3 regions of the Streptomyces sp. NPDC093065 genome follow, and region 3 is predicted to be linked to each of the others. Evidence: riboswitches for the same ligand, from Rfam matches in the RefSeq annotation. Region 3 holds a riboswitch; each other region holds the start of a gene.
The links. A riboswitch is a leader RNA that binds a small molecule or an ion and turns the genes downstream of it on or off. The one in region 3 is predicted to bind thiamine pyrophosphate.
Positions count from the first base shown of each region.

Region 1: it holds a riboswitch for thiamine pyrophosphate, as region 3 does, so the genes downstream of both, ACIQFU_RS19045 (thiamine ABC transporter substrate binding subunit) here and thiO (glycine oxidase ThiO) in region 3, are expected to answer to the same signal.
Region 2: it holds a riboswitch for thiamine pyrophosphate, as region 3 does, so the genes downstream of both, thiC (phosphomethylpyrimidine synthase ThiC) here and thiO (glycine oxidase ThiO) in region 3, are expected to answer to the same signal.

Region 1 covers NZ_JBIVPJ010000010.1:59,447-66,998, forward strand. The annotation lists gene ACIQFU_RS19035 (ABC transporter ATP-binding protein) at 1-398, opposite strand, end outside; gene ACIQFU_RS19040 (ABC transporter permease) at 418-2,112, opposite strand; gene ACIQFU_RS19045 (thiamine ABC transporter substrate binding subunit) at 2,088-3,182, opposite strand; TPP riboswitch at 3,262-3,367, opposite strand; gene rlmN (23S rRNA (adenine(2503)-C(2))-methyltransferase RlmN) at 3,418-4,530, opposite strand; gene ACIQFU_RS19055 (phosphatidate cytidylyltransferase) at 4,829-5,875, opposite strand; gene frr (ribosome recycling factor) at 6,004-6,561, opposite strand; gene pyrH (UMP kinase) at 6,741-7,499, opposite strand.
Region 2 covers NZ_JBIVPJ010000032.1:17,856-25,407, reverse strand. The annotation lists gene ACIQFU_RS35520 (hypothetical protein) at 1-860, shown strand, start outside; gene ACIQFU_RS35515 (VWA domain-containing protein) at 885-2,360, opposite strand; partial or broken gene ACIQFU_RS35510 (thiamine biosynthesis protein ThiC) at 2,443-2,574, opposite strand; gene ACIQFU_RS35505 (pentapeptide repeat-containing protein) at 2,701-3,762, opposite strand; gene thiC (phosphomethylpyrimidine synthase ThiC) at 3,909-5,750, opposite strand; TPP riboswitch at 5,743-5,932, opposite strand; gene ACIQFU_RS35495 (YibE/F family protein) at 6,004-7,552, shown strand, end outside.
Region 3 covers NZ_JBIVPJ010000012.1:178,493-186,044, reverse strand. The annotation lists gene ACIQFU_RS21940 (thiazole synthase) at 1-455, opposite strand, end outside; gene thiS (sulfur carrier protein ThiS) at 458-667, opposite strand; gene thiO (glycine oxidase ThiO) at 664-1,884, opposite strand; TPP riboswitch at 1,882-1,993, opposite strand; gene ACIQFU_RS21925 (NAD(P)/FAD-dependent oxidoreductase) at 2,102-3,379, shown strand; gene ACIQFU_RS21920 (Rv2175c family DNA-binding protein) at 3,421-3,786, shown strand; gene thiE (thiamine phosphate synthase) at 3,998-4,669, shown strand; gene metF (methylenetetrahydrofolate reductase [NAD(P)H]) at 4,794-5,717, shown strand; gene ACIQFU_RS21905 (hypothetical protein) at 5,774-6,757, shown strand; gene ACIQFU_RS21900 (phytoene desaturase family protein) at 6,865-7,552, opposite strand, start outside.

The sequences.
Region 1 (7,552 bases), on a different contig from region 3:
ACGGACCGGCGGTCGGCGCCCGGCAGCCCGACCAGCTCCAGCAACTCCCCCACCCGCTCGTGCTGCTCGGCCCGGGACGCGCCGCGCATTCGCGGCCCGAAGGCGATGTTTCCGGCCACGTCCCGCTGCGGGAACAGCTGGTGGTCCTGGAACATCAGCCCGACTTCGCGCCTGTGCGCGGGCACTCCCGTCTGGTCCCGTCCGTCCAGCGTCACCCGTCCGGCGTCCAGCGGCTGGAGTCCGGCGACCGCCCGCAGCAGCGTCGACTTGCCGCTGCCGCTGGGCCCGAGCACGCACACCACCTCGTGCTCGGCGACCCCCAGGTCGACGTCGTCGAGCACGGCCCGCCCGCCGAAGCGGACGGTGGCGCCTTCGAGGCTCAGCAGGCTCGGCGGCACGGGCGGCATGGGCGGCATGTCAGAACTCCCCGCTCCGGTCGGTCCGCAGCCGCTCCAGCACCACCAGGGCCACCGCGCACACCAGCATCAGAATCGTCGAAAGGGCCATCGCCTGGCCGTAGTTCATGTCCCCGGGCCGGCCGAGGAGCCGCGCCACGGCGACCGGCAGCGTCGGGTTGTCGGGCCGTGCGATGAAGACGGTCGCGCCGAACTCCCCCAGCGAGACCGCGAAGGCGAACCCGGCAGCGACCAGGAGCGCCCGCCGCACCATCGGCAGGTCGACTTCGCGCCACACCCGCCAGGGCGACGCGCCGAGTACCGCCGCCGCCTCCCGCAGCCGCCCGTCCACCGCCCGCAGCACCGGCAGCATGGTCCGTACGACGAAGGGGACGCCCACCAGTGCCTGCGCGAGCGGCACCAGGATCCAGGAGGATCTGAGATCCAGCGGGGGCTCGTCCAGCGCGATCAGGAAACCGAAGCCGACCGTCACGGCCGACACCCCGAGCGGCAGCATCAGAAGCGCGTCGAAGCCGCGCACGAAGCGGCCCGCGTCGCGCCGGGTGAGGGCGGTCGCGGCCAGCGCGCCGATCACCACGGCGATGGCGGTGGCGGCGACGGCGTACTGGAGGGAGTTGCCGATCGCCTCGATCGGCGGGACGAGGAAGGTGCCGCCGTCCTCGCGGGTCAGCGCCCGGTAGTAGCCGAAGCCGGACGCGCCCAGCGACCGCTGGACCAGCACCGCGAGCGGCAGCACCAGCAGGACGACGATGACGGCCAGGACCCCGGCGAGCAGCGTGCACTGCCCGGCTCCGCGCGGCCGGCGCGCGGTCGTGGCCGCGTCCACGAGCCGCAGGGCCGTCTCGCGCCGCCGCACCGTCCAGGCGTGTACGGCGAGGACGGCGGCGACGGCGGCGAACTGGATCAGCGTCAGCACGGCGGCCGTGGACAGGTCGAAGACCTGGGAGGTCTGGCGGTAGATCTCCACCTCCAGGGTGGAGAAGGTGGGCCCGCCGAGGATCTGGACGACGCCGAAGGAGGTGAAGGTGAACAGGAAGACCATCAGCGCGGCGGCGGCCACGGCGGGCGCCAGCGCGGGCAGCGTCACCTGCCGCCAGGCCCGCAGCCGCGAGGCGCCGAGCATCCGAGCGGCCTCCTCCTGCCGCGGGTCGAGCTGCGCCCAGAGGCCGCCGACGGTGCGGACGACCACGGCGTAGTTGAAGAAGACGTGCGCGAGCAGGATCGCCCACACCGTGGTGTCCAGGCGCAGGCCCCACAGCTCGTCCAGCAGCCCGCCGCGCCCGACCAGGGCCAGGAACGCCGTGCCGACGACGACCGTCGGCAGCACGAACGGGACGGTCACCACGGCCCGCAGCACCTGCTTGCCGGGGAAGTCGAAGCGGGCGAAGACGTACGCGCCGGGCAGCGCGATCAGCAGCGTGAGCGCGGTGGACGCCAGCGCCTGCCAGGTGGTGAACCACAGGACGTGCCGCACGTCGGACTGCGCGAGCACGTCCCCGATCCGGCCGAGCTGCCAGACCCCGTCGATCTCGAGGCCGCGCGCGACGATGGCGGCGACGGGGTAGGCGAAGAACACCGCGAAGAACGCGACGGGCACGGCCATGAGGCCGAGCCGCACCGCGCTCCCGCGCGCGCTCCGCGTCCGCTTCACCGCCTGCTCGCCTGCTCGGCTCACTTCAGTACGAGCGAGGTCCACGACTTGACCCACTGGTCACGGTTGTCGGCGATCTTCGCGGGGGCCAGGGTCTCGGGGTCCTTGGCCTGCGGCCCGAACTTCGTGAACGCCTCGGGAATCTTCGCGCCCTCCCGCACCGGGTAGACGAACATGTTCAGCGGCATGTCCTCCTGGAAGGTCCTGCCCAGCAGGAAGTCGAGGAGGGCCTTGCCGCCCTCGGGGTTCCTGGCGTTGCTGAGCAGGCCCGCGTACTCGACCTGCCGGAAGCAGGTGCCGTCGGCGACGCCGGTCGGCGCGGTCTTCGGCTGCGGGTCGGCGTAGATGACCTCGGCGGGCGGGGAGGAGGCGTAGGAGACGACGAGCGGGCGGTCGCCTCCCGCCTTCTTGCCGCCGGACGAGCCGGAGAACTCCTCGTTGTACGCCTGCTCCCAGCTGTCGACGACCTTGACGCCGTTCGCCTTGAGCTTCTTCCAGTAGCCCTCCCAGCCCCCGTCGCCGTACTTGGCGGCAGTGCCGAGCAGGAAGCCGAGACCCGGCGAGGAGCTGCCCGCGTTCTCGGTGACGAGGAGATTCTCGTACTCGGGTTTGGCGAGGTCGTCGTAGGACTTGGGCGGGGTCAGCCCGTGCTTGTCGAAGTACGCCTTGTCGTAGTTGACGCAGATGTCGCCGGTGTCGACGGGCGTGACCCGGTGCTTGTCCTGGTCGGCCCGGTACTCGGGCAGGACCTGGTCGGCGCCCTTCGCCTCGTACGGCTGGAACAGGCCGTTGTCGAGGGCGCGGGAGAGCAGGGTGTTGTCGACGCCGAAGAAGACGTCGCCCTGCGGGTTGTCCTTGGTGAGGACGGCCTTGTTGACGGCCTGCCCGGCGTCGCCGTCCTCCAGGACCTTGACCTTGTAGCCCGACTCCTTCTCGAAGGCCGCGATGACGTCCTTGGACGCGGCCCACGAGTCGTGGCTGACGAGGGTCACGGTCTTGGAGCCGCCGGAGCCGCTGCCCCCGCCGGCGTCGTCGGACGACGATCCGCAGGCGGCCAGCGTGCCGACCATGCCGAGCCCGAGGGCCAGGACACTGACCTTCTTGGTGATGCTCACTGAATTCCTCCTGGGTGACCAGGAGAAGACGCGGCCCTGCCCGGAACCCCTGGCGAGGGTCCCGGGCAGGGCGCAACAGCTCGAGTGGTGACCGATCTCCCTACCCAGAATGACCTGGGCCAGGTTCGGAGGGTCTGCGGCCGGTGCCGCACTCTCAGCGCTGTGGCGCTCCCCTGTCGGAATATGAAGATGTGATGGCTATGACGATGTACTTCCGGTACTGCCGCCGGCCAGGTTACCGCTCGCTCGCGGCGAGCTGACCACACGCCCCGTCGATCTCCTGCCCACGGGTGTCCCGGATCGTCACCGGCACACCGTGCGCCGCGATCGCCTCGACGAACGCCTTCTCGTCCTCGGGCCGGGACGCGGTCCACTTGGAGCCGGGGGTGGGGTTGAGCGGGATCAGGTTGACGTGCACGGGCCTGCCCTTGAGCAGCCGCCCGAGACGGTCACCGCGCCAGGCCTGGTCGTTGATGTCGCGGATCAGGGCGTACTCGATGGACAGCCGGCGCCCGGACTTCGCCGCGTACTCGAACCCGGCGTCCAGCACCTCGCGCACCTTCCACCGCGTGTTGACGGGGACGAGGGTGTCGCGCAGCTCGTCGTCGGGGGCGTGCAGGGAGATGGCGAGGCGGCACTTGAAGCCCTCGCCGGTGAAGCGGTGGATCGCCGGGACGAGGCCGACCGTGGAGACGGTGATGCCGCGCTGGGAGAGCCCGAGACCGTCCGGCTCGGGGTCGGTGAGGCGGCGGATGGAGCCGACGACGCGGTTGTAGTTGGCGAGGGGCTCGCCCATGCCCATGAACACGATGTTGCTGAGCCGCGCGGGGCCTCCCGGGACCTCGCCGTCCCTGAGCGCCCGCATGCCGTCCACGATCTGGTGCACGATCTCGGCGGTCGACAGGTTCCGGTCCAGGCCGGCCTGGCCGGTGGCGCAGAACGGGCAGTTCATGCCGCAGCCGGCCTGGGAGCTGATGCACATGGTCACCCGGTCCGGGTAGCGCATGAGCACGGACTCGACCAGCGTCCCGTCGAACAGCTTCCACAGGGTTTTGCGGGTGGTCCCCTGGTCGGTCGACAGGTGCCGCACGACCGTCATCAGCTCGGGCAGCAGCGCCTCCCGCAGCTCCTGGCGCGAGCCGGCGGGGATGTCGGTCCACTGCTCGGGGTCGTGCGCGTACCGGGCGAAGTAGTGCTGCGAGAGCTGCTTCGCGCGAAACGGCTTCTCACCGATCGCGGCGACAGCTTCCTTGCGCTCGGCAGGCGTGAGATCGGCAAGGTGCCGCGGCGGCCGCTTCGCTCCGCGGGGTGCGGCAAAGGTCAGCTCACCGGGGGCTGGACGGGCCACGGTCGGACAACTCCTCATGACGGCGGGCCTGTGGCAACCCCCCACGTCTGCGGGGACAACGGCAGGGCCGTGCCGGAGCCAGGAGACCTCACGGGGACACCCCCGCAACGGCGGGGACACACGGAAGGGCCCGCAGCAGACGCCGCAGGCCCTTTCCATGCTACCGGATGACTGTCAACCCGATCCGACGAAGATCACCAACAACAGCCACGCCACCGGCGCCGTCGGCAGCAGCGAGTCCAGGCGGTCCATGCTGTATCGATTCGCGGCTACCGCCGCGTGGCGCCACGGCCTGCACTCACCCGGATCCGACAAAGACGACCAGCAGGAGCCACGCCACCGGCGCCGTCGGCAGCAGCGAGTCCAGGCGGTCCATGATGCCGCCGTGACCCGGCAGGAGGGTGCCCATGTCCTTGATGCCGAGGTCGCGCTTGATCATGGACTCGCCGAGGTCGCCAAGGGTGGCGCTGACGGCGACCGCGAGGCCGAGCAGCAGGCCCTGCCACCAGGTGCCGTCGTCGATGAGGAACTGCGTGCACAGCGCGCCCGCCGCCATCGCGAACGCCACCGCGCCCAGCAGGCCCTCGCGGGTCTTGCCGGGGCTGATGCGCGGGGCGAGCTTCTTCTTGCCGAAGCGCCAGCCGACGGCGTAGGCGCCGGTGTCGCTGACGACCGTCAGTATCAGGAAGACCAGCACGCGCCAGGCACCGTCGTCCGCCGCCAGCATCATGGCGACGAACGTGGCCAGGAACGGCACGTAGAACGCGGCGAACAGGCCCGCGGTGACGTCCCTGAGGTAGCCCTCGGGCGGTTCCGTCATCCGCCAGACGAGGACCGCGAGCGCCGTGAGCGCCATGGCGATCCACGCGCCCTCGGCGCCGCGCGCATAGCCGGCGACCACCATCGCCGCGCCACCGATGGCGAGCGGCACGAGGGGCGCCTTGATGCCCTTGCGCTCCTCCAGCCGCTTGGTCAGCTCCCACAGGCCCACCACGACGGCGACCACGATCACGCCGACGAAGACCGCCTTGACGACGAACAGCGACGCGATGATCACCACGCCGAGGCCGACGCCGACCCCTATCGCGGCCCCCAGGTCGCGCCCCGCGCTCTTCTTCTGCGGCGGCTGGGGCTGCGCCGGCTGCGGGGCGTCGGGCATGGGCTCCGGATTCTGCGGCACCGCCGCATACGGCTGCGCCGACGGGTTCTGGTCGCGATACGGCTCCTCGCGACCGGGCTGGTCGTGGAACGGCTCGTCCCGGAACAAGGGACCGCTCAGCCGAGCGGTCCCCTGGTCGTCGTCCTGGTCTCCGCCGTGTTCGGGTACGTCGGGCACGATGGGCATGGGGCGAGTCTGCTGCGCGTAGTGCGCATCGTACGCGGGACCCGCCGGGCCGGCGCCCTGGACGGGTCCCTGGTCGGACGGCCCCCAGTACCCGGCTTGTGGCGGCGCTCCCCAGGAAGAGTCGTTCATCAGACCTCGAGCAGCTCCGCTTCCTTGTGCTTCAGGAGCTCGTCCACCTGTGCGACGTACTTGGCGGTGGTGTCGTCGAGCTCCTTCTCCGCACGGCGGCCCTCGTCCTCGCCGACGTCGCCGTCCTTGACCATCTTGTCGATGGCGTCCTTGGCCTTGCGGCGCACGGAGCGGATCGAGACCTTGGCGTCCTCGCCCTTGGCCTTGGCGACCTTGATGTACTCCCGGCGGCGCTCCTCGGTCAGCTCGGGGAACACCACCCGGATGATGTTGCCGTCGTTGCTCGGGTTGACGCCCAGGTCGGAGTCGCGGATCGCCTGCTCGATGTTGCGCAGGGCGCTCTTGTCGAAGGGGGTCACCACGGCCATGCGCGGCTCGGGCACGGAGAAAGAGGCCAGCTGGTTGATCGGCGTCAGCGCACCGTAGTAGTCGGCCACGATCTTGTTGAACATCGCCGGGTGCGCACGGCCGGTGCGGATCGCGGCGAAGTCCTCCTTGGCGACCACGACGGCCTTCTCCATCTTCTCCTCGGCCTCGAGGAGGGTCTCTTCGATCACCACTTGCTCCTGCGTGTCTTGAGTAGGCCCGGCTGCGGTTCCCCTGCGGGGCGGCGGCCGGCTGCGTCGCGTTCTTCCTGCACGGTTCCCGACCGGCGGGACATTGTCCATCCCCCGGCCCGGTCCCGTCCCGTCCGTCCCCCGGACAGGTGGCGTCCGCGGACGGGGGTGTTCTCCGGTCAGTCCCGGCTGCCCTGGTCACCCACAAGCGTGCCGATCTTCTCACCCTTGACGGCGCGGGCGATATTGCCCTCCTTCAACAGCTCGAAGACCACGATGGGGAGACTGTTGTCGCGGCAGAGGGTGACGGCCGTGGCGTCGGCGACCTTCAGGTCGCGGGTGATGACCTCGCCGTAGCCGAGCGCGTCGAACTTCACGGCGTCCGGATTGGTCTTGGGGTCGGAGTCGTAGACCCCGTCCACGCCGTTCTTGCCCATGAGCAGGGCCTCGGCGTCGATCTCGAGGGCGCGCTGGGCGGCGGTGGTGTCGGTGGAGAAGTAGGGCATGCCCATCCCGGCGCCGAAGATGACCACGCGCCCCTTCTCCAGGTGGCGCACCGCGCGCAGCGGGATGTAGGGCTCGGCGACCTGGCCCATGGTGATGGCGGTCTGCACACGGCAGTCGACGCCCTCCTTCTCCAGGAAGTCCTGGAGGGCCAGGCAGTTCATCACGGTGCCGAGCATGCCCATGTAGTCGGAGCGGGCGCGGTCCATGCCGCGCACCTGCAGCTCGGCGCCGCGGAAGAAGTTGCCGCCGCCGATGACGATCGCGATCTCGGCGCCGTCCCGGACGACGGCCGCGATCTCGCGGGCGATGGCGTGCACCACGTCGGGGTCGACGCCCAGGCCCCCACCGCCGGAGAAGGCCTCTCCGGACAGCTTCAGCATGAAGCGGCCGCGTACTTTGCCGTCGTCGCTCTTCTCGGCCTTGGTGGTCATGGAGATCTCGCCTCTTTTACGTGGGTCACACACACGAAGAAGGCCACTGCCGG
Region 2 (7,552 bases), on a different contig from region 3:
ACAGCGTTCCGCAGTACCTGTCGAACGAGGACCGCCAAGAGTACGAGCGGGTCCTCGACGGGGCGCTGCGCTCCGCACCACACCGCCCGGAACTGGCCGCTGTCGGTCAGCGGCTCAACTCCGAACAGCTGCGCACCATGGCACTCAACGCATCCGCCCTCATCACGGCGGCGGCCACGACCGAGTACCAGCACTACGTGAAGGTCCGCGAGGAATCGCGCCAACCGGCTCCGTCGGGCCCGTCGACCACCGCGCGCGGACCCGGCTCCCAGGAGCCAGGCACAGGCGCGGGGGGACTCGCCGCCACCATGGGCGAGATGGCCGAGGCGACGGGCGCGGGGGCCGTCGCCGTCGTCGCCGTCCTGGCACCGGTCCTGGCCGGCACCGCCGCGGCGATCTTCCTCCTGGTCGGCTACCTCCTCAAGATGCTCGACCCCGGGCAGACCTTCGCGCAGACCATGCTCACCACGGGGTGGGTGTTCGGCGCCGTCACCGCGGTGGCGATCCTCGTCGCCGCGGTCGGACTGCTGCTCACCGCGCTGCGCAACCGCCCCTCCGCCGAGTCCGCCTTCTACACCGCGCGCGACGAGGAGGTGGCCCGGGCCAGGGACGCCTGGCACGAGGCCCTGCTGGAACGCGGCATCCTGCCCTTCCTGCGGGAGGCGCTCAGCGACCCGGGTGCGGCGGCGCTGCACCGTGCGGGGCCGGCGGCCCCGAGCAGCCGCATGCCGCACCTCGGCTACGGCCGCCCCGGGTTCAGCAGCCCCGACGGCGGCTCCGACGCGGGCTCGCGTCCGAGCTACTCGAGCCCGGACTACAGCAGTCCGGACTTCGGCGGCCCGGAACACCGGCCCGAGTAGCCACCGGCACGGGCGGGCAGCGACTCAGAGGATGCCCGCCCGGCCGGCGGCAGTGATCCAGGACGGGAACTCGGACAGCAGGCGGTCGTACAACTCCGCGTCCGGTACGGTGCCGATGTCGTCGACGGCGAAGAAGCCCACGTTGTCGACGCGACGGCCCGGCAGGGTGTCGAACCGCTCCAGTACCCCGTAGCCGGCCCGCCCCAGCCCGACGAACTGCCAGAAGACGGGTTCCTCCACGGCCTCCCGCAGCTCCCGCTCGATCTCGGCGTTACGGTAGACACCGCCGTCGGAGAAGAACAGCACCAGGGTCGGCACCGGCGCCGGGTCGGCCCGGACGAAGGCGCGGACCTCGGCGATCACCTTCTGCTCCTCGTTCTGGATGCCGACCGCCCGCATGTCGACTTGCTCGGGGTGCAGACCCTTCTTCCTGCCCCGCCGGAACAGGCTGATCTCCCCCACGCGGACATGCAGCCGCAGCCACTCCGGCAGCTCGCCCAGGCGCAGGTCGGGCAGGCGCGCCGGGTTCGAGGCGAAGGTCCATGCCTGCATCTCCCCGTCGTCGTCCAACTGCGCGGCCACGGCGGCCATCCGCTCCACGACGTCCGCGACGACGCCCTTGGAGTAGAGGGGGGCCATGGACCCGGAGGCGTCCAGTACGAGGACCACACGCGCGGTGACACCGGCTGCTCCGTGCTTGCTCAGGCTGACCGCCACCTGCTCCTTGCGCAGGGACAGCCGCTTGCGCATGTCCACGGGGAGGCGTTCCTCGCCCTTGGTGAGACGGGGACCGGTGGCGGCCGACGGCGCGCTGGGCGGTACGGGCGGCGCGCTCCGCGGTACGGGCGGCGCAGGGGGCATCGGCGGGGCTACCGGCGCCGCGGACGGCGGGGACGCCGGGGGAGCGGTGGTCGTCGGCGCGCCGGGGGCAGGGGCGGGAGCCGCCGCCGGGGGAGTGTCGTCCACGGTGATGCCGAAGTCCGTGGCCAGCCCCGCGAGTCCGGCGGCGTATCCCTGTCCGACCGCGCGGAACTTCCACGACCCCTGGCGCCGGTACAACTCGCCGCCGACCAGAGCGGTCTCCGGCCCGGCCGTGATGTCGAACCGGGCCAGCTCGGCACCGGTCCCGGTGTCCAGCATCCGCAGCGACAGCCCCGGAACCCGGCCGAACGTCCCGCCGTCAGCCGAGGCGCACAGGACGATGCGCTCGACGGCCGTTTCCACCGACCGCAGATCCACCTCGACGGCATCGCTCGTCACGCCCGCGTCCCCGCCGGGGCCGCCCCGCTTGCCCAGGTGCCGTACCGCGCCGGACGTGTGACGGGGCTGGTTGTAGAAGACGAAGTCACCGTCATCCCGCACCCGTCCGGCCGAGGTGAGCAGCAGCGCGGAGGCGTCGACCTCCGGGACGCCCGGCCCTGCGGACCACACCAGTTCGACGCGCACCGCGGGGGAGGCGACGGCGATGTTGGCACCCTTGCTCAGTGAGGTGGCTGTCATGCCTCCAGTCTGCCGAGCGGGACCCCTGGGCGGGGAGAGGGACGGCCCTGCGGCCTGTCCCCCCCTCCCCGCACCCGGGCGCTCAGTCCGTGATCGGCAGGTACACGCGGTTGCCCGCCGCCGCGAACTCCTTCGACTTCTGCGCCATGCCCTGCTCGATCTCGCCCTTGCTGCCTCCGTGCTCCCGGCGAATGTCCTGCGAGATCTTCATGGACGACAACACCCGTCATGATGCCTATGTTCTCCTACTCAATGCCGGGAGACTCTACGCCCAGGACCGGCACTCACGACCGTCGAAGCGGCGCGATGCTCCCTTTGGCTTTCTCAAGCTCTTCGAGACTCATCCCTGGGGGAAGGTCCTGGATTTGAGAAAGAGCCGCAGTGGCGAGTTGTTCGATGCGTAGGCCCTGCGAGGAGGATAGATGCACGTTTTCAGCACGGCACCCCTGAGATTAGCGCCATGGAACTCGGCAGATGCTACTTGAGTGCCAATGAAGGCAGCGCCCTGAAGATTGGTTTCCCTCAGGCGAGCCCGCTCCATCTTGGCGTAAGAAAAGACGGCGTTTCTGGCGTCAGCCTGCCATAGTGTGGTTTCTTCCATGTCGGCCCGGTAGAAAATTGCCCCGTTGAGGTGCGTGAAAGAGAAGTCCGCGTTGTGCAGTGCAGCGCCCTGGAAGACCGCATCCCTCATAAAAGACCGGGCGAAGTAGGCCCGCTGCAAACGAGCGCCCCTCAGGTCTGCCTGATCGAGCTTGGCATCGCTGAAGTCCGCACCACGGAGATCTGTGTGACGAAGGTCGATGTAGATGGGAACGTCATCATGGATCGGTCGTCGGCCAAGAACAGTTAGCGCAGCTTGTACGTCCTCATTAGGCTTAACATCCTTCTCGTCTGAGCCCTCTTCGTTCCCAGCAGCGGCGTGCTGTCGAACAAAGGCTGCCAGCACTTCGACCACGGTTGCGTGATCTTTCTTGGAGTCTCGCATTATACGCTCTAGCGCATAAATGCCGCCAAGTCGCTCCGTGACGTTCTCCGACGCCACGAGCTTGATTGCTTCAACGTACCTTTCGGTGACCTGACCTTCACGAGTTAGTTCAGACTGCTCCTGATCACGAACCCTCGTATGCTCAAACTGCTCTTGTACCTGTTCGTACTGCCGCAAACCCAAGAAATGGTTGCGGTGGGTGTAGTAAAGGCTGACAGCGGCTACCGCCCCCGCGCCGAGCGCAACGAGCATGGTGCGGAAGCCCGTGATGACAACACCGTCGGCCGGCTGAAGGTTTGTGCTACGGAGGTGGGCGCCATCGACCCACCAGGGGCCGTGCCAAAGCAGCAGGATGTACCCGACGACCGCCGGGACAGCGACCACAGTGAAGGCGATTCGCTTCATCTTCGGCTTCATGCCGAGCAGGATGACCCCTGCCGCTGTCCTCCAGCCTCCGAACAGTGCATTTCAGAGCAGAAATTGAGGTCGGCGAGACACGGTGTTCTGCACTCCAGGCCAGGCGGAAGGCCAACCAGAGAGTGCAGACCACCGCTAGGTGAGAGTCAGTCTGCGAGCGGCAGGTACACCCGGTTCCCGCTCTCGGCGAACTCCTTCGACTTCTGGAGCATCCCCGCAGCGACCTCGTCAGCCGTCGCCCCCGCAGCCGCCGTGCCGCCGAACTGCTCTGTGATGCTTTGACTAATCTTCATGGAGCAGAACTTGGGCCCGCACATGGAGCAGAAGTGGGCCGTCTTGGCGGGCTCGGCCGGCAGCGTCTCGTCGTGGAACTCCCGTGCCGTGTCCGGGTCGAGGGCCAGGTTGAACTGGTCCTCCCACCGAAACTCGAACCGGGCGTCCGACAGCGCGTCGTCCCACTCCTGCGCACCTGGGTGACCCTTGGCGAGGTCGGCGGCATGGGCGGCGATCTTGTAGGTGATGACGCCGGTCTTGACGTCGTCACGGTTGGGCAGCCCCAGGTGTTCCTTGGGCGTGACGTAGCAGAGCATGGCCGTGCCCCACCAGGCGATCATCGCGGCACCGATGCCGGAGGTGATGTGGTCGTACGCCGGCGCGACGTCCGTCGTCAGCGGGCCGAGGGTATAGAACGGAGCTTCATCGCAGATCTCCTGCTGAAGGTCGATGTTCTCCTTGATCTTGTGCATCGGAACGTGTCCCGGGCCTTCGATCATGGTCTGTACGTTGCAACGCTTGGCGATCCGGTTGAGTTCCCCGAGAGTGCGCAACTCGGCGAACTGCGCCTCGTCGTTGGCGTCCGCGATCGATCCGGGCCGCAGGCCGTCGCCGAGGGAGTACGTGACGTCGTAGGCGGCGAGGATCTCGCAGAGTTCCTCGAAGTTCTCGTACAGGAACGACTCCCTGTGGTGCGCCAGGCACCACGCCGCCATGATCGAGCCGCCGCGCGAGACGATGCCGGTCTTGCGGTTCGCGGTCAGCGGGACGTACGGAAGGCGCACTCCCGCGTGGACCGTCATGTAGTCCACGCCCTGCTCGGCCTGTTCGATCACGGTGTCCTTGTAAATCTCCCAGCTCAGCTCCTCGGCCCGGCCGTCGACCTTCTCCAGGGCCTGGTAGAGCGGCACGGTTCCGATGGGAACGGGAGAGTTGCGCAGGACCCACTCGCGCGTGGTGTGGATGTTGCGGCCGGTGGAAAGGTCCATGACCGTGTCGGCGCCCCACCGGGTCGCCCAGGTCATCTTCTCCACCTCCTCCTCGATGGAGGACGTCACCGCCGAGTTACCGATGTTGGCGTTGACCTTCACCAGGAACCGCTTGCCGATGATCATCGGCTCGATCTCGGGATGGTTGACGTTGGCGGGCAGTACGGCACGTCCCGCGGCGATCTCCTCGCGGACCACTTCCGGTGAGACGTTCTCCCGGACGGCCACGTACTCCATCTCCGGGGTGATCTCGCCCCGTCGCGCGTACGCGAGCTGCGTCACCGCGACCCCGTTCCGGCTCCGGCGCGGCTGGCGCGGGCGGCCTGGGAAGACGGCGTCCAGGTTGCGCAGGCCGCCGCGCGGCGAGGTGTGCTTGACTCCGTCGTCCTCGGGACGGACGGGACGGCCCGCGTACTCCTCGGTGTCGCCGCGGGCGATGATCCAGTTCTCCCGCAGCGGGGCCAGTCCCCTGCGGACATCGGTGTCGACGAGTGGATCGGTGTACGGGCCCGAGGTGTCGTACAGCGTGACCGACTGCCCGTTGGTGAGGTGCACCTGACGGACCGGCACCCGCAGATCGGGGCGCGAGCCCTCGACGTACGCCTTGTGCCAGCCGATGGACTTCCCGGCCTCCGCGCTCTCGGTGTTCGCGTTCTCGGTGTCCGCGGTGTCCGCCTGGGCGGAGTTCTGCGTGGAGGCAGGCGTGCGTGCGTCCTTGATGGTCATGAGACCTACTCCCTACGCCGGCATTACCCGGTAACAGGTTCGGCGGTCGACGCAGCGGCTTCCGTCCGACGGTGTTTCGTGGGATACGTCACTCGACTTCGGTGACGTTTCCCGTGAAACATCGCTGGGACGGAGGTCAGCGCCCTCTCAGCCCGGTGCTCCGAGCTCCCGCGTGTACAAAGGTGCCTCCACGCTAGCGCCCATTCGGGCGCGGTGAACAGAGGGCCCCCCTCGTTCTTGCGATGATCGGGCGGTGACCACACCGCAGCACCCCTCCTTTCCGCCGCGCCGCCCCCGCCGCGGACCGAACGCCGCAGAGGGCGACGGTCGTACCACCGGCCATGTCCCCGTCGTCACTCACGGCGCGAGCGACGGCAGACCTGAGGCCGATCACGGACACGCTGCGGGCCAGGGCCCCGGTCCGGGGGACGGACACGGGGCAGGCCACGGGCACGGAGCGGGGAGTGGGGGACACGACGCCGGCGGCGGACACGGATCGGGAGGCGGACACGGGCACGGGCACTCGCACAGTCACGGGCCCGCGGCACCCGTCTCCCGGCACCTGCGCAAGGTCATCGCGGCGATCCTGATCCCCTTCGCCGCGGCCGTGGTGATCGGGCTCGCGGTGCTGTGGCCGGGCGGTGCGCCGCCCCACGAGCGCACCGGCGTCGGCTTCGACCGGCAGACACAGCAGGCCACCGTCACCAAGGTGGTCGAACTGAGCTGCCAGTCGGTCAACGGCTCGGGCGCCACCCCCACCGGCGACACGTCCACCGCCGAGGGTTCCTCCGCGGTGCAGCAGGCGACGGGCGAGTGCAAGCGGGCCACCGTCCGCGTCGACACCGGCGACGACAAGGGCCGTACGTTCGACGAGATCGTCCAGCCGGACCAGTCACGGCAGTTGCACGAGGGGCAGAAGGTGGTGGTCGCCTACGAGCCCTCCGCGCCCAAGGACCTGCAGTACTCGGTGACCGACATCAACCGCCGGCTCCCCTTGGCGCTGCTCGCCGGCATCTTCGCCCTCGCCGTCGTGGTCGTCGGACGACTGCGCGGCCTGATGGCGCTGGTCTCGCTGGCCATCAGCTTCCTGCTGCTGAACTTCTTCATCCTGCCCGCGATCCTGCAGGGCTCGAACCCCCTGGTCGTGGTGGTGGTCGGATCCAGCGCCATCATGCTGATCGCCCTGTATCTGTGTCATGGACTGTCGGCCCGGACCTCCGTGGCAGTGCTCGGCACCCTGATCTCGTTGCTGCTGATCGGCGTGCTGGGATCGCTGTTCATCGGCTGGGCCGCACTCACCGGCAACACGGACGACAACACGGGTCTCATCCACGGCCTGTACCCGTCCATCGACATGAGCGGTCTGCTGCTCGCCGGGGTCATCATCGGTTCGCTCGGTGTCCTCGACGACGTGACGGTCACCCAGACGTCGGCGGTCTGGGAACTGCACGAGGCCAACCCGACGATGGGCTGGCGCGGCCTGTACCGCGCGGGCATCCGCATCGGCCGCGACCACATCGCCTCGGTCGTGAACACGCTGGTCCTCGCCTACGCGGGCGCCGCGCTGCCCCTGCTGCTGCTGTTCTCGATCGCGCAGAGCGGCGTGGGGACGGTCGCCAACAGTGAACTGGTGGCGGAGGAGATCGTGCGTACGCTGGTCGGCTCGATCGGGCTGGTGGCCTCCGTGCCGGTCACCACGGCCCTCGCCGCCCTGGTCGTGGCGGCGGACCGGCCGGCCGGGACCGCGGGGGCGGCGACCGCCGCGGGGGCACCCGCACGTGGCGGGCGGGGCCGCCGCCGTA
Region 3 (7,552 bases):
ATGATCGCCGCACACCCGGCGTCCTCCAGCTTCCGCGCGAGCACCGGGTCGTCGTTCGTGTACGGCAGAACCGTGAAGCCGTCGTCGACCAGCGTCTCCGCCGCGTCCAGCAGTTCGACCGGGTCCGGCAGCAGCGTGCGCTCGTCGGCGATGACCTCCAGCTTGACCAGGTCCGTGCCGAGCGCCTCGCGCGCCAGCCGCGCGGTGAGGACGGCCTCCCCGGCCGTGAAACAGCCGGCCGTGTTCGGCAGCACCCGGATGCCGAGCCGCTCCAGTACGGACAGCACGGACCCGTGCACCGAGGCGTTCACCCGCCGCATCGCGACGGTCGTCAGCTCCGTGCCGGAGGCCACCAGCGCGCGCTCCAGCACGTCCAGGCTGGGCGCCCCGCCCGTACCCATGATCAGGCGGGAGCCGTACGACGTGCCGCCGAGGACGAAGGGATCGTCGGCCATGGTCAGCCTCCTTGGACAGCGGTGAGGACCTCGACGCGGTCGCCGTCGGCCAGGGCGGTGGCGGGCCACTGCGCGCGCGGGACGACGGTTTCGTTCAGGGCGGCGGCCACTCCGGACGGTGCCGCGGTGAGCGTGCCCACCAGCGCGTCCAGGGCCGTGCCGGGAGCCACCTCGTGCGGCTCGCCGTTGACGGAGATGGTGAGAGGGCTCATACGGGCTGCTCCGAGAGTTCCGAGGGCGCCGGGAGTTCCGGGAGTGCGGGGGCGGCGTCGAAGCGCCGCGGGGTGAAGGGGCGGGCCTCGTCCGGCAGCTCCCCGGCGGTCAGGGCGTGCGCCATCACGTCGCCGGTGACCGGGGTGAGCAGGACGCCGTTGCGGTAGTGGCCGGTGGCCAGCAGCAGGCCGTCCAGAGCGGTCGGGCCGAGCAGCGGGGCGTTGTCCGGGGAGCCGGGGCGCAGACCCGCGCGGGTCTCCGTCAGCGGCAGTTCCGTGATCCCGGGGACCAGCTCGTGGGCGTCGCGCAGCAGCTCGTAGACGCCGCCCGCGGTGACCGTCGTGTCCCAGCCCAGCTCCTCGCTGGTGGCGCCGACGACCAGCTCACCGCTCTCCCGGGGCACCAGGTAGACGTGGTTGCCGCGCACCACGGCGCGCACGGTCCGGTTCAGCAGCGGTCCGTGCGTCCCCGGCATCGTCAGCCGCAGCACCTGTCCCTTCACCGGCCGCACCGGCGGCAGCACGGCCTCCGGCACGCCCGCGAGCCGGCCGCTCAGGCTGCCCCCGGCCAGGACCACCCGCCCGGCCTCCAGCACCGTGCCGTCGCCGGTGACAACACCGGTGGCCCGGTCCCCGCGCCCGACGGTGAGCCGCTCGGCCCACACCCGGTGGAAGACCACGCCCGCCCGTTCGCAGGCGGTCACCAGCGCGTGGGCGAGGCGCCGCGGGTCGATCTGGTGGTCGCCGTCCACCCGGAGGCCCCCGCGCACGCCCGGCGCGAGCATCGGCTCCAGACGCCGGCACTCGCGCCCCGACAGCCACTCCGACTCCAGGCCGCAGCGCTGCTGGAGCGCGTGCAGTTCGCGCAGGTGGGCGCGGTCGTCCGCGTCCAGCGCGACGGCGAGCGTGCCGCAACGGCGGTAACCGAGGTCCTGGCCGGTCAGCTCGGCCAGCTCGGCCGCGAACTCCGGGTAGCGGCGGGCCGAGGCGAGGTTCAGCGCGAGCAGCGTCTCCTCGCCGTAGTGCAGCTCCGTGACGGCGGCCAGCATCCCGGCCGCCACCTGGGCCGCGCCGCCGCCCGGCTCGGGATCCACGAGGGCCGTGACCAGCCCGCGCTGCGCGGCCCGCCAGGCCGTGACCAGCCCGACGATCCCGCCGCCGACGACGAGCACGTCGGGCGCAGCAGACGTACGAGGCGTGTGTGGTGGAGACGACATGGGCGTCCAGCCCCTCCCTTCGCCGGCATGACCCGGATCAGGTTCGTACGGTCGGAGGCCGCCAGCCTCCCTCTCAGCCCGGTGCGTCCGGGCTCCCGCGAGTGCCTTGCGTTGGCCACCCTAGCCCGCAGCGCGTCGCACGGGTAAGGGAGCCTCCGCGGGTTCGGACGACGGTCTCGTTCCGACCGGCGAAACGCCGGGTGTCTATGGTGATCAGGTGAGCGATCAGACGCGGGAACGGGGACAGGGACCGGCGGCGGACGCCGAGCGCCGGGTGGTCGTGGTGGGCGCCGGAATGGCGGGCGTGCAGACCGCGGTCGCCCTGCGGGAACAGGGCTTCACCGGTCCGGTTACCCTGATCGGCGCGGAGCCGCACCAACCGTACGACCGCCCTCCGCTGTCCAAGGCCGTTCTGCTCGGCACCGCCGAGGGCTCTGCCTTCGACGTCGACTTCGAGGCCCTCGGCATCACCCTGCGGCTGGGCTGCGAGGCCCTGGGTGTCCGCCCCGGCGACCACGTCCTGGACACCTCCGAGGGACCCGTGCCGTACGACGCCCTGGTCCTGGCGACCGGCGCCGAACCGGTCCGGCTCCCCGGCGCCGAGGGCGTGCCCGGCGTGCACCTGCTGCGCACCCTGGACGACGCCGAACGGCTGCGCCCGGTGCTGGCCCGGCAGCACGACGTCGTGGTCGTCGGCGCGGGCTGGATCGGCGCCGAGTTCGCCACCGCCGCGCGCGGGGCGGGCTGCGCGGTGACCGTGGTGGAGGCCGCCGACCGGTTGCTGGCCGACGCGCTGCCCGCCGAGGTGGCCGCGCCGATGACCTCCTGGTACGCCGACGCGGGCGCCGAACTGCGCACCCGCGCGCGCGTGGAGCGCGTCGAACCCGGCGGCCCCGGCGAGCCCGGCCGGGTCGTCCTCGACGACGGCACGCGGCTGTCCGCCGACGCGGTCGTCGTCGGCATCGGCGCCCGTCCGGCCACCGGCTGGCTCGCCGGCTCCGGCATCGCCCTGGGCGCGCACGGCGAGGTCCTGGCCGACGACCTCCTGCGCACCTCCGCGCCGGACGTCCACGCGGTGGGCGACTGCGCCTCCTTCCCTTCCGCCCGCTACGGCGAGCGGCTGCTGGTGCACCACTGGGACAACGCCCTGCAGGGACCGCGCACGGTCGCCGCCGACATCGTCGGCTCCCCGGGCGGCGGGGTCCCGGCGGCCTACGACCCGGTGCCGTACTTCTGGTCCGAGCAGTTCGGCCGCTTCGTCCAGTACGCCGGTCACCACACGGCCGCCGACACCGTCCGGTGGCGCGGCGACCCCTCGGCCCCGGCCTGGACGGTCTGCTGGCTGCGCGAGGGCCGCCTGGTCGCCCTGCTGGCGGTGGGCCGCCCCCGCGACCTGGCGCAGGGCAAGCGCCTGATCCAGGCGGGCACGACGATGGACCCGGACCTGCTGGCCGACCCGGCGAAGCCGCTGAAGGCGGCGACGGCGGCGGCGTAGTCCGGTTTCCGACTGTCAGTGCCAGGTGGCAGGCTGGTGCCGTGACCGAGATTGACGCAAAGACCGATGCTCTCGTGCCCGCCTGGCTCACCGTCCCCGACATCGCCGAGAAGCTCGGCGTCGAGGTGACCCGGGTACGCCAGCTGATCAAGGAAGGCCAGCTCATCGCCGTCCGCCGCGGTGAGAACCGCGCGCTGCACGTCCCCGCGGCCTTCATCGACGAGGACAAGGTCGTCAAGGGCCTGGTAGGGACCCTGACGCTGCTGCGGGACGACGGCTTCACGGCCGAGGAGATGCTGGAGTGGCTCTTCACGCCGGACCCGAGCCTGCCCGGCACCCCCGCCCAGGCGCTGACCGAGAACCGCGGTACGGAGGTGAAGCGCCGCGCCCAGGCGCTCGCCGTCTGACCCGCGGCACCGCTGATCCGTCGCACCGATGATCCGCGGCACCGATGATCCGGTGCACAGCTGATCCGGCGCGTCGCCGATCCGCGATTCGCCGCACCGCCCGGCGTACGAGCCGCGGACCACGGCCCGGGAGAGGCCCGGTCCGCGGCCCGTATGCCAGAATCGCGCGGCCCGTCGTGGGCCCACGCCACCGAACCGGGGGGACACCCGCATGCCCGACACCGCCCCGACCACCGCCCGCGCCCGGCTCGCCGACGCCCGGCTCTACCTGTGCACGGACGCCCGCCGCAGCCAGGGCGATCTGCCCGAGTTCCTCGACGCCGTGCTCGCCGGCGGGGTCGACATCGTGCAGCTGCGGGACAAGGGCATGGAGGCGGCCGAGGAACTGGAGCACCTGAGGGTCTTCGCCGACGCCTGCGCCCGCCACGGCAAGCTCCTCGCGGTCAACGACCGCGCGGACGTCGCGCACGCCGCCGGTGCCGATGTGCTGCACCTCGGCCAGGGAGACCTGCCGGTGCCCGCCGCACGGGCGATCCTCGGGGACGGCGTCCTCGTCGGCCGCTCCACGCACGCCGAGTCCGAGGCCGCCGCTGCCGCCGTCCAGCAGGGCGTGGACTACTTCTGCACCGGACCGTGCTGGCCGACCCCCACCAAGCCCGGCCGTCACGCCCCCGGCCTCGACCTGGTCCGGTACACGGCGGCGCTGGGCACCGACCGCCCCTGGTTCGCGATCGGAGGCATCGACCTCGGCAACCTCGACGAGGTGCTGGAGGCCGGCGCCCGGCGCGCGGTCGTCGTCCGCGCGATCACCGCCGCCGACGACCCGGGCGCGGCGGCGGCCGAGTTCGCGAAGCGGCTGCGGCAGGCCCCGGCGGGGGAGTAGCCGCGGGAGCCGCGCCGGAGCCGATCGCGGGCCGACTGTCCAAAAGGTGGACAACAACTCGACAATATGGACAAATATCCCGCATCCGGTTGGGTGGCCGTCACACCCTGGCTAACCTGCCGGTATGGCCCTCGGAACCGCAAGCACGAGGACTGATCGCGCCCGCACGGTGCGTGACATCCTCGCCACCGGCAAGACGACGTACTCGTTCGAGTTCTCGGCGCCGAAGACGCCCAAGGGCGAGAAGAACCTGTGGAGTGCGCTGAGGCGGGTCGAGGCCGTGGCCCCGGACTTCGTCTCCGTGACCTACGGTGCCGGCGGCTCCACGCGCGCGGGCACGGTCCGGGAGACCCAGCAGATCGTCGCCGACACCACGCTGACCCCGGTGGCCCACCTCACGGCCGTCGACCACTCCGTCGCCGAGCTGCGCAACATCATCGGCCAGTACGCCGACGCCGGGATCCGCAACATGCTCGCGGTGCGCGGCGACCCGCCCGGCGACCCGAACGCCGACTGGATCGCGCACCCCGAGGGCCTCACGTACGCCGCCGAACTGGTCCGGCTCATCAAGGAGTCGGGGGACTTCTGCGTCGGCGTCGCGGCCTTCCCGGAGATGCATCCGCGCTCCGCGGACTGGGACGCGGACGTGACGCACTTCGTCGACAAGTGCCGGGCCGGCGCCGACTACGCGATCACCCAGATGTTCTTCCAGCCCGAGTCCTACCTCCTGCTGCGCGACCGGGTCGCGGCGGCCGGCTGCGAGACCCCGGTCATTCCCGAGGTCATGCCGGTGACCAGTGTGAAGATGCTGGAGAGGTTGCCGAAGCTCAGCAACGCCTCGTTCCCCGCGGAGCTGAAAGAGCGGATCCTCGCAGTCAAGGACGATCCGGCGGCTGTACGCTCGATCGGCATCGAGTTCGCCACGGAGTTCTGCGCGCGGCTGCTGGCCGAGGGTGTGCCCGGACTGCACTTCATCACGCTCAACAACTCCACGGCGACGCTGGAAATCTACGAGAACCTGGGCCTGCACCACCCACCGCGGGCCTAGACCGGCCGCACGTATTTGCGACACACTGCGTAACGGCCACTGGGAGAGGGGCGTACATGGGCTGGACGGTCCTCTACATCGCGTTCGGCGGCGTCGCGCTGTGGCTGCTCGGCGAGGTGCTGCTGCAGTACAAGGCGCGGCTGCGCTGGCGGCTGCTCGCCTTCGGCGGCTTCGTCGGCGTCGTGGCCGGCGTGCTGATGTCGAACGTGCTCGTCATCGGTGTCGGCGCGGCCGCCTTCGCGGTCGGCCAGACCTACGTCACCCTGTCGTTCCGCCGAGGCTTCGAGGCGGGCTGGGCGGTCAACGCCCCGGCGAGCCTCGTCGGCAAACGCGGGCGTCCCGAACGGGGCCGCCAGGACCCGACGTTGGAGGTCTCCGGGCTCGAACCCGCCGAGGGCGAGGACCCTCGCGACGGCTACGACGAGCGCGCCCAGGACCACGCCCAGGGCCAGGACGTCCCGCCGTACCCGAGCGACGACTACGACCGCGACGACGTCTTCGCCCCGGCCCGCCCCACCGCCGACCCCACGGCCGCCGAGACCACCGCCGTCTACGCACCGCAGCCCATGCCGGACGACACCGGCTCCTACGGCGTGTACGCCGACGCCGGCTACGGCACCGGCCGGCAGCAGGCGGCGGCACCGGGCGCCGACCAGGCCTACGCCTACGACTACTCGGGCTACGGGCAGCAGCAGGGCTACGGCTACGACACCGGCGCGCAGCAGCAGTACGCCGCGTACTCCGACCCGTACATCGGCACCCACACCTACGACGGCGGGGCGTACGACACCGGCGGCTACGACACGGCCGGGGCGCAGCAGCAGTACGGCCAGCAGGGCTACGCGCAGGATCCGTACGCCACCGGCGTCCCCGGCGGCTACGCCGGCGAGACCCCGGCCGGCGGGGTGTGGGTGCCGCAGCAGCGCAGCACCGACGACCCCTACGGCGGCGAACTCCCGGCCGAGCAGCCCTATCCCTACCAGGGCAACGACCAGACGCAGCGTCAGAACCAGGGCTACGACGAGCAGTACCGCTTCTGACGCTCCCGGCCGGTGCCGGGCCGGTGGGCCGCGCGGCCTCGCGGAGACCGCTCACCGGAGTCAAGCGGAGACCGCTCACCGGGATCGTGCGGAGACCGCTCACCGGATCACTGGGACCCGCGGAACTCCGGTCCCTCCACCACGAGTCCGGCGACCAGCGCGCCCGACATGCCCGCGTGCGGGAGGCCCCCGCCGGGGTGCGACCAGCCGCCGACCGTGAACAGGCCTTCCGTGCGCGTGCTGTTCGCCGCGTGCAGCAGCCGTCCGCCGGCCCCCGCCAGCGCCGGCACCGGAATCGCCCCGTCCGGCACACCGGTGTCCGCCGCGACCTCGGCCGGGGTGCGCACCTCGTGCCACAGGAGACGCTCGCGCAGGCCGGGCACCGCCCGCCGGGCGACGTCGATCAACCGCTCGGCCCGGTGGGCGGACACCTCGGCCGTGGGCCGGTCCGGCCCGCCGCCCAGGGCGGGCACCGTCGCACAGAGCGTGACCGCCTCGTGGTCCGAGTCCGGGACCAGCGCCGGGTCGTCGGGCCGCAGGACGGTGACGGTCGGCGACGCGGCCATCTCGGCGGCGGCACCGAACAGGCCGTCCAGCTCGGCCCCGGCATCGCGCGCGTGCACCACCGTCCGGTGCGCCGTGCCCTCGGGACGGCCGCCCCGCAGCGCCAGCAGCACCGTCAGCCGGCTCGCCCCACCGCGCTGCGCGGGCACCGCGTCCCCGCCCCGCACCGGTGATCCGCCGCGGAGGCGGTCCAGGACGTCCGGCGCCACCCCGCAGACCACGAACTCGGCC